3 linked regions of the Endozoicomonas gorgoniicola genome follow. The protein of the gene in region 1 binds, or shares a complex with, the protein of each later gene. Links are inferred from orthologs where the notes say so. Each region holds a gene or a part of one and is shown in the gene's direction. Other genes may lie near its edges.

Evidence for each region.
Region 2: the proteins of dnaN (region 1) and dnaX are in contact, whole or in part, in a cryo-EM structure (PDB 8GIZ), measured with the Escherichia coli proteins. The link is inferred for Endozoicomonas gorgoniicola from one-to-one orthologs.
Region 3: the proteins of dnaN (region 1) and holA are in contact, whole or in part, in a cryo-EM structure (PDB 8GIZ), measured with the Escherichia coli proteins. The link is inferred for Endozoicomonas gorgoniicola from one-to-one orthologs.

What each region holds. Positions count from the first base shown.
Region 1 is NZ_JAPFCC010000001.1:5,056,889-5,060,004, reverse strand. The notes cover bases 17-2,975. They hold dnaN (DNA polymerase III subunit beta), read left to right. Parts: upstream 17-923; coding sequence 924-2,027; downstream 2,028-2,975. Other genes in these bases: recF (DNA replication/repair protein RecF), read left to right, coding at 2,103-2,975; dnaA (chromosomal replication initiator protein DnaA), read left to right, coding at 17-805. Outside these bases: more of dnaA, read left to right, coding at 1-16; more of recF, read left to right, coding at 2,976-3,116. UniProt on the Escherichia coli protein: Confers DNA tethering and processivity to DNA polymerases and other proteins. Acts as a clamp, forming a ring around DNA (a reaction catalyzed by the clamp-loading complex) which diffuses in an ATP-independent manner freely and bidirectionally along dsDNA.
Region 2 is NZ_JAPFCC010000001.1:1,459,214-1,462,305, forward strand. Bases 51-2,985 are described here. They hold dnaX (DNA polymerase III subunit gamma/tau), read left to right. Parts: upstream 51-411; coding sequence 412-2,559; downstream 2,560-2,985. Other genes in these bases: NX722_RS06710 (YbaB/EbfC family nucleoid-associated protein), read left to right, coding at 2,620-2,946; recR (recombination mediator RecR), read left to right, coding at 2,965-2,985. Outside these bases: more of recR, read left to right, coding at 2,986-3,092. UniProt on the Escherichia coli protein: Part of the beta sliding clamp loading complex, which hydrolyzes ATP to load the beta clamp onto primed DNA to form the DNA replication pre-initiation complex.
Region 3 is NZ_JAPFCC010000001.1:3,860,331-3,863,399, forward strand. The notes cover bases 73-2,984. They hold holA (DNA polymerase III subunit delta), read left to right. Parts: upstream 73-965; coding sequence 966-2,003; downstream 2,004-2,984. Other genes in these bases: NX722_RS17575 (catalase), read right to left, coding at 73-229; NX722_RS17580 (LPS-assembly lipoprotein LptE), read left to right, coding at 370-969; NX722_RS17590 (hypothetical protein), read right to left, coding at 2,026-2,469; NX722_RS17595 (hypothetical protein), read left to right, coding at 2,920-2,984. In the rest of the region: more of NX722_RS17575, read right to left, coding at 1-72; more of NX722_RS17595, read left to right, coding at 2,985-3,069. UniProt on the Escherichia coli protein: Part of the beta sliding clamp loading complex, which hydrolyzes ATP to load the beta clamp onto primed DNA to form the DNA replication pre-initiation complex.

The sequences.
Region 1 (3,116 bases):
CCTGCATTCAGAGCGCTTTGTGGCAGATATGGTCAAAGCTCTGCAGCTCAATGCTATCAATGACTTCAAGCGTTATTACCGGTCTGTTGATGCTTTGTTGATTGATGATATTCAATTTTTTGCGGGTAAAGAACGGTCACAGGAAGAGTTTTTCCATACTTTCAATGCGTTACTGGAAGGTGGCCAGCAGATGATCCTGACCTGTGATCGCTATCCCAAAGAAATCAGTGGTGTTGAAGAGCGTCTGAAGTCCCGCTTTGGCTGGGGACTAACCGTAGCGGTTGAACCCCCGGAACTGGAAACCCGCGTTGCGATCCTGATGAAAAAAGCAGAACAGCACCGTGTCGACCTGCCCCATGAAGCGGCTTTCTTTATTGCACAGCGTATACGCTCTAATGTTCGGGAGCTGGAAGGAGCGCTCAAGCGTGTTATTGCGAGCGCGCACTTTATGGGAAGGAAGATTGATATAGACCTGATCAGGGAGTCCCTGAAAGACCTTTTAGCCTTGCAGGACAAGCAGGTCTCTATAGATAATATTCAAAGAACAGTAGCAGAGTATTACAAAATCAAAGTTGCTGATATCTTATCCAAACGACGCAGTCGTTCTGTGGCAAGACCCCGACAGGTTGCCATGGCGCTGTCCAAGGAATTAACCAGTCACAGTCTGCCGGAAATTGGCGATGCCTACGGTGGTCGAGATCATACTACGGTGCTACATGCCTGTCGCAAAGTAAAAGAGCTAACGGGTACAGATAGTGAGATTCGGGATGACTACAAGAACCTGTTGAGATCTTTGACCAGTTAATTATTCTGATGCAGTAGTTTCTGGTGTAATAGTTTCTGGTATAAAAGTTTCAACAGATTTTATTGAATTTGAGAAAAGGGCACCGGCTCTTTTCCAGCTAGCAAGAGAAAGGAAAGCGATGAAATTTACCATTAATCGGGAAGCATTGCTGAAGCCACTGCAACTGGTGGCGGGCGTTGTAGAGCGCAGGCAGACACTACCTGTTTTGTCTAACGTCCTGATGGTGGTGGGCGGTGACCAACTCTCCCTGACAGGTACAGACCTGGAAGTGGAGCTGGTTGGCCGCGTTTCTCTGGATGATGTCACTGAAGGCGGCGAGATTACTGTTCCGGCACGTAAGCTGATGGATATCTGTAAGTCTCTTCCTGAGAACGCCATGATTGAGTTTTCTCAGGATGATCAAAGGGTTAAGGTGCGCGCCGGACGTTCACGCTTCACACTTTCCACTCTGCCAGCTAATGAATTTCCAAGCATTGAAGAAGAAGCGGGCTCAATGACCTTTACCATCGGTCAGGCCCGGATGCGTCGCCTGATTGATCGCACAGCCTTTGCTATGGCTCAACAGGATGTTCGTTACTACCTGAATGGCATGTTGCTAGAGGTCAGTCAGAACTGTCTCCGGGCTGTTGCAACCGACGGTCACCGTCTCGCTATGTGTGCAGTGGATGCCGACATTAATCAGCAGGATCGACACCAGGTGATTGTGCCTCGCAAGGGTATTATGGAAATGGCTCGCCTTCTTACCGAAGGTGACGAGATGGTGCATATCTCTCTGGGTGCTAACCATATCCGCGCCAAAGCCGGTGACTTTATTTTCACTTCCAAGCTGGTTGATGGGAAATTCCCGGATTATGATCGTGTCGTCCCTCGCGGTGGTGACAAAATTATTGTGGGTGATCGTCAACAGCTGCGTCAGGCTTTCCAGAGAGCTTCTATTCTGTCCAATGAAAAGTATCGTGGTATTCGTCTGATTCTGAATGATGGTCTGCTTAAGGTAATGGCAAACAACCCTGAGCAGGAAGAAGCAGAAGAGGAAGTGAGCCTGAGCTATCATGGAGATGCTATCGAAATTGGCTTTAACGTCAGCTATCTGTTGGACGTTCTGTCTGTTATTTCCGGTGATTCTGTGAAGATCACCCTTTCTGATCCTAACAGCAGTGCTTTGCTGGAAGAGTCCGAAGGTGGCGATTCCACTTACGTTGTTATGCCGATGCGTCTGTAAATAATGTATGAAAATGCACAGCTCTCAAATATCGACACATCCTGTTAAGTCGCTGTTTTCTTCCGAGGGTTGTGCATGACCATCCATAAATTGATGGTTAAAGATATTCGTAATCTCGAATCTTTAACCATACAGCCCTCTCCTTCCATCAACATTCTTTATGGCCTGAACGGTAGTGGCAAGACCAGCGTACTTGAGGCTATCCATCTACTGGGGCTAGCTCGTTCTTTTCGCAGTAACAGGGTAAAGCCAGTTATTCGCAGGGATCAGCCAAAATGTACTGTTTTTGGTCAGATTCGCCATTCAGGCAGTGCGATGTTGAATGTGGGCGTATCCAGAGCCTTGCAGGATGAGAACTTCCAGATACGAGTGTCTGGTGAGAACTTAAGGTCGACTTCTGAGCTGGCACGACACCTGCCCTTGCAGTTAATCAATCCCGATACTTTTCGGTTACTGGAAGGCTCTCCGAAAGACCGAAGACAGTTTTTAGATTGGGGAGTGTTTCACGTGAAACAGCGTGATTTTATTCCTCTCTGGAAACGCTTGCAGAAGGCGCTCAAACAGCGGAATAGTTTGCTTCGTCATGGTAGACTATCCAGTTCTATTAATCGTTCTGTTCCCGATAAGATTCGCTCTGAACTTCCTGTCTGGGATGCTGAACTGGTGAAAGCTTCAGAAGCTGTTCATCTGTTAAGGCAAGAGTATTTTGAGCAGTTGGCGCCAGTCTTTCATGAAGTGCTCGGACAATTAACAGATCTTGAAGGTATTAAGCTCAGTTATTACCGGGGGTGGGACAGGTTACGCTCTTTTGCTGAAGTACTTGCAGAAGGAATGGAGAGAGATATTCAGTCCGGTTTCTCGCATTCAGGACCTCAGCGAGCCGATATTCGGGTAAAAATAGATGGCATAAATGCCATTGATATTCTTTCGCGTGGACAGTTAAAGCTGGTTGTCTGCGCGTTAAAGTTGGCACAAGGCTTGTTGTTCTATCAAAAGACCGGCAAGCAATGCGTTTTTCTGGTGGACGACCTACCATCGGAGCTGGACGCTCCTCACCGGAAAGCTCTGTGTTCAATACTACAAAATATG
Region 2 (3,092 bases), 3.6 Mb from region 1 along the record:
TAAATGTGGAGAATGCGCAGCATCAAGACGACGGGGCGATTCGCTGAAACGGCAAATCGCAAATCGATCCGTAGCTTGCATTATGGTGGATCCTGTCGGTCCCCCCGCAATGATCAGCTGTGAACTCCGCCAGGCCCGGAAGGGAGCAACGGTAGCAGTGACATCATGTGCCGGGGTGTGGCTGGCAGGGTTTGCCTCCAATCTCGACCTCCAATCTCGAGTTGACCCTCTCTCTGCCTGTCAGGCGCTTTGATTCACGTTAAACTATTTTTTATTGATGCGGTCCGATGGCTGATGCTTCTGTGCATGCATTTACCCTGAATGTTGATCAGTGACTGATAGTGCATTCTTATGGCATCTTCGTTAGCATAGGTTTCACACATTTCTATTACTGGGTATTGACGCTTTTCAATGAGCTATCAGGTTCTTGCTCGCAAGTGGCGACCTCGTTCTTTCAAGGAGCTGGTTGGGCAGACGCATGTTCTGCAGGCTCTGGTGAATGCACTGGATCAGGATCGCCTGCACCACGCTTATCTGTTTACCGGTACCCGAGGGGTAGGTAAAACCACCATTGCCCGAATTCTGGCAAAATGTCTCAACTGTGACGAAGGGGTGAGTTCGACGCCCTGCGGACAGTGCGCCGCCTGTTGTGAAATTGATGACGGACGTTTCGTTGACCTGATTGAGGTGGATGCGGCATCCCGCACCAAGGTGGAAGACACCCGGGAGCTTCTCGATAACGTTCAATATGCCCCGACTCACGGACGCTACAAGGTGTACCTGATTGACGAGGTACACATGCTGTCGGCGCACAGCTTTAATGCGCTGCTGAAAACTCTGGAAGAGCCGCCTCCCCATGTGAAGTTTTTGCTGGCCACCACGGACCCACAGAAGCTGCCCATCACGATTTTGTCCCGTTGTTTGCAGTTCGGCCTGAAGAACATGACGCCGGAGCGCATTGTCGGGCATCTGGAAAATGTTCTCGGCAGTGAACATATCCCCTATGAAACCTCGGCACTCTGGCAGCTGGCGCGTGCGGCTGATGGCAGTATGCGGGATTCCCTGAGTCTGACGGATCAGGCCATTGCCTTTGGTAATGGACGGGTTTCTGAAGGTGAAGTCAGCTCGATGCTGGGTACCATTGACCAGGGGCAGGTCATGAAGATGGTCCGGGCGTTGTCGACTGCAGATGCCGGAAGTGTCCTGAAAGCGGTTGCTGATCTGGCGGAGCATGCGCCGGATTATATGGCGGTACTGAATGATATGCTGTCGGTACTGCACCGGGTGGCTATTGCCCAGGCGGTTCCTGACGCGGTGGATAACAGTCAGGGTGATCGTGAACAGGTGTTACAACTGGCGGGCAATATGCGGGCAGAAGATGTCCAGCTGTACTACCAGATTGGCCTGGTGGGTAAGCGTGACCTGCCGTTAGCGCCAGAGCCAAGAAGCGGCTTTGAGATGGCGCTGCTGCGTATGCTGGCTTTCCGTCCTGAGCCGGTGCGGATTGAATCCGGCGCTGCTAAACGCTCTTCTGTTGATGTCGGCAGCCCAGTTTCTGAGTCCTCTGAAGCGGCGGAACCCGAGCCTGCGCCTGCTTCTGAATCAATAGCTACAGAATCAATAGCTGCAGAAGCAACGGTTGCTGAGCCCATTGCACAAGAGTCTGCTGTTGACGCTGTTGATCCTGTGCAACCTGCAACGGTACCATCGGTTCTGCCGCAGCGGGAAGCTACCCCTACCGCAGAGCCTGTGCCGCCGACCCCGGCCGTGGCAGTGAACCCTCTGCCAGAGGATTTTTCACCTTCGCCCGCTCCGGCGGTCGTTGAGCCGGTTGTGCCAGCAACATCGCAGCCTGTTCCGGAGGTGGGGCAGGAGCCACCTTTTTCTGGGCAGCCGGACTATTTGCAGGAGGTGCCGCCGCTTGATGATGATCAGGCGGGAGACCCGGGTTTTCAGGCTGACTATGTGCCTGCTGTCACATCTGGTGCAGAGCCGGATGACCGGGAAGATGACGATGTGCCTCCGCCGATGTCAACCTATGAAAGTTATGCGGCCAGCATGGATTTGCAGAATCTGTCCATGCCTGAGCCTGCGGCTGTGCCGCAGGTGGTCGATGAGGCTCCGGTACTGCCTGATCCTTCCGAGCGGGTGTGTCTGACCGATCTGGATGCCCTGAGCTGGATTCCGGTTTATCGCAGTCTGCCGCTGGGTGGTGTTACCCGGACGATTGGATCCCATTGTGAATACGTTGCACACAGCAGTGGTCGTATAGACCTGCGTCTGGATGAAGGGCGCAGTACGCTCTACAACGATACCCATCGTGAACGTATTGAAAAGGCACTGTCAGACTATTTTCAGCAACCGGTGCGTCTGCAGGTAGAGGTGGGCGTTGTACAGACTGAAACACCGGCAGCCTGGCGTGAACGAAAAATTGGCGAGCGTTTGCAGCAGGCCCGCGACAGTATATACAGTGATGCCAATGTGCAGTCACTGGTTGATCAATTCACAGCTGTTGTTCTGGACGACAGCGTTCAGCCCGTAGGTAATGTCATAAAGTAGCGGTTGGTAGCTATGACGGGCGATTGTATTTAATCACACGAACCTGAATAAGGAGTCACTATGTTCAAGGGTGGTATGGGCAATCTGATGAAGCAGGCCCAGAAAATGCAGGAAGATATGCAGCGGGTTCAGGAAGAACTGGCCAATGCTGAAGTTCAGGGTGAATCCGGTGCCGGTATGGTAAAGGTCACTATGACAGGACGCCACGATGTTAAGCGTGTCGAAATTGATCCGAGCCTGATGGAAGAAGACAAGGAAATGCTGGAAGACCTGCTGGCGGCGGCAGTAAACGACGCTGTTCGTAAGGTTGAGAGCAATAACAAGGAAAAAATGTCCGGCCTGACAGCAGGCATGAATCTGCCTGATGGCTTCAAGATGCCATTCTAATCGAGAGACAGGTCATTTATGTTCAGTCCTCTTATCAGGGAATTGATGGAAAGCCTGCGCTGTCTGCCCGGGGTTGGTCCCCGTTCTTCCCAGCGGATGGCCCTGCATCTGCTGGAGCGGGACAGGGAAGGCGCCCTGCGGCTGGC
Region 3 (3,069 bases), 1.2 Mb from region 1 along the record:
CAGCAATCGTATAATCCGATAAATCTTTATTCAGGGTAAAGGTGCCATAAGCACCATAACCTCTGGCATGAACAACACGCTCAGGAATTCGTTCACGGTTGAAGTGCGCCAGTTTTTCGAACAGGTGAACATTGTCAAATGTTAACGAACCTCGCTCCCCGGCAGAGATACTCGTGTCGTCATCAGCGACCGGAGCTCCATTAGCGTTAGTCAAATATGTCTTGCTCATTCCAACCTCCGTTAAGGTGGGGACTTTTATTATATGCAATAACAACTTTACAGGCAGCGGCATCCTTCCCTTTAACCACAACAGGTCAGCGTGTTATTGTTGAGCGATTAACCGTCGTTCTTGTGTGCCATGGAGAGATCATGTTCAGACAGCTATTAACGCAGCGAGCAATACAACAAGCAAGCCACTTTCAGAAGCGTGCCATTCTCCCTTTGTTGCTGATCACCAGCCTGTTAACAGCCTGCGGGTTTCAGCTGCGCGGGCAGATGGATATCGCCAGCGAACTGTCCGAACTGTCTGTTACAGGGTCTGACCGTACCTTTGTCCGGGATCTCAGAAGAGCCTTGAGCCTGACAGGCATCAGCATTAACGATGACGCCCCTTATCATCTGGTAGTTACCCGTATCAAACAGGATACCGGTCAACGCACCCATTCCAGCGCTGGCAGTTACGAGCAACTGTTGACACTGAAGGTTACCTATCAGCTGGAAACCAGTGACGGCCTGAAACTGTTTACCCCTATGGAGTTGAGTAACGAGCGTTACTTTACCCGGAACCAGAACCAGTCCAACGCTTCCAGCAACGAAGAACGTATCATCTTCAATGAGTTGCGCCAGGATATTATCAACACGACGGTTCGCCGGGTTGCTGCCATGTCGGGTGCCTCTCTGCAACAAGAGGCCGAGCGCGTCCGGAAAATCCGCAAAAAAGAGCAGGAGGCACTTGAGGCCCTGGAATGAAGTTAAAACCTGAGCAGCTTGGAGCGCAGTTAAAGCGCCAGCTGAGTAGTATTTACATCGTCAGTGGAGACGAACCCCTGCAAATATCTGAGTGCTGCGATGCCATCCGTCAGGAGGCTCGCCAGCGGGGGTTTACAGAGCGACACACTTACCATATTGATAACAGTTTTGACTGGAGCGAGTTGCTGGAAACAGCCAACTCGCTTTCACTGTTTGCCGAAAAACAGATTCTGGAACTGCGGATGCCTAATGGCAAACCCGGAGACAAGGGACGTAAGGCGTTACAGGAGTACCTGCAGAACCCTTCACCCGATAACCTGCTGCTGATCATTTCCGACCGGATTGATGCTGCGACGCAGAAAGCCAAGTGGTTTCAGCAACTGGAAAAAGCCGGTGTATTTATCCAGGTCTGGCCGGTTGAACACCGACAACTGCCCGGCTGGGTTGCACATCGTTTCAAGATGGCAGGTTACGAGGCATCAAAAGATGCGGTCACCCTGCTGGCTGAAAGGATTGAAGGCAACCTGCTGGCGGCTGCCCAGGAGATTGAAAAGCTGAAACTGCTGGCAAACGGTACTGTCATTGATGTCGATACCGTTCGGGAAGTGGTTTCAGATAATGCCCGCTTTGATGTGTTTCAGCTGGCCGATACGGCTCTGCAGGGCGATGTCAGGAATACCGTTCGTATTCTTGGTGGTCTCAGGTCCGAAGGTATTGAACCACCCATTGTTCTCTGGGCGCTGGCAAGAGAAATCCGGTTGCTCTGTCATCTGAGTCGGCTTAAATCCAGAGGCATCAGTACAGAGCTGGCAATAGATCAGGCAGCCAGAACCCATGGCTTCTCACCCTTTATGCTGAAAAAGCGCCGGGGACTTCTGGAAAAAGGCATGAGCCGTCAGTCGGAACGCGAGCTACGTCAGATGCTGGAACATGCAGGCGTTATTGACCAGGGGATAAAGGGGCTGAACCCGGCCAACGAGTGGGATGAGCTGCTGTCGTTATCAATGACGCTCGCAGGAGCGCCAGTGATCTGACCGGCCTTGTTCAACGAAGTCGTCAGGCATCATTTAGCAGGTGCTGCTCCGGTGGTGCCTGACGGTCAACTTCATTCAGTATCCTGCGATTCAGAATGCGCTTGCTGACCCGGGTGATTTGCGGAATGTCGTTTACCAGCTCCCACTCCATGCGATTTATAGACTCCACCATGACATCATTAAAGTTGGCGTTGAACAGCCAAGTCTCCCTGATGCGTTGCTGTACAATCGCTTTATTCTGGCTGGCTGAAACATATACTCCCCGTTCCAGAACTTCGGTATAAAAGTCTTTACCATACTCGGCATTTATCTCAGCCTGCCTGGACACCATGTTATAAGTACTCTGAAACATCTGACCTCCCGGGCCAGTAATGTCCATCACCAGATCTTTTGAATAAAAGCCTTTCACTGCGGCAGCATCTTTCCGCTGGATGGCATCTTCTTTGGCATCAAGCAGAAGCGTCATGACCCCTTCATCCAACTTGTAGTTTTTTGGCGGTAAGGTTCTCTGGTCACAACCAACGAGCATCAAGGCGAAAAGCAGTATAGTTGTTATTCGGTACATCTCTGACAAAGCCTTCTATCACTGACAGCGTCGAAAAATCCTTAAATCGATAACTGAACACCACACCCACCCCAAGAAAAAAGCAGGCAGGGTCAAAAAACAGTCAACTCTCGAAAAACAGCACTTTTTTCATCAAGTGGTAATCCCGAAAGGCACTGCGGTTACTACTTATCATACTAAAGACAGAGGCTTACTAGAAGTATTTGCAACAAGGATCGTTATGTCATAAAGGCGATTTATACCCAGCCGATGGCTCGAGTGAAAGAAATAGTTAAAGCCTGCTCAAACAGCTAAAGCTAAAAATAGTATCCAGAGGCCTTTCAGCCTCACAAGCGCTCAGGAGATAAGGACATGACAATCCGATACCTGCTGGTCGTAGCCACAATGATGATGACGGGCTGCGCCTTACAGTTTGAAAAATCACCTACCTATAACGAAGAGTGGTCAAAAGCCAAGAATATGGTTCATAGCGCTGGCATGCATAAACAGATGCACGATCAG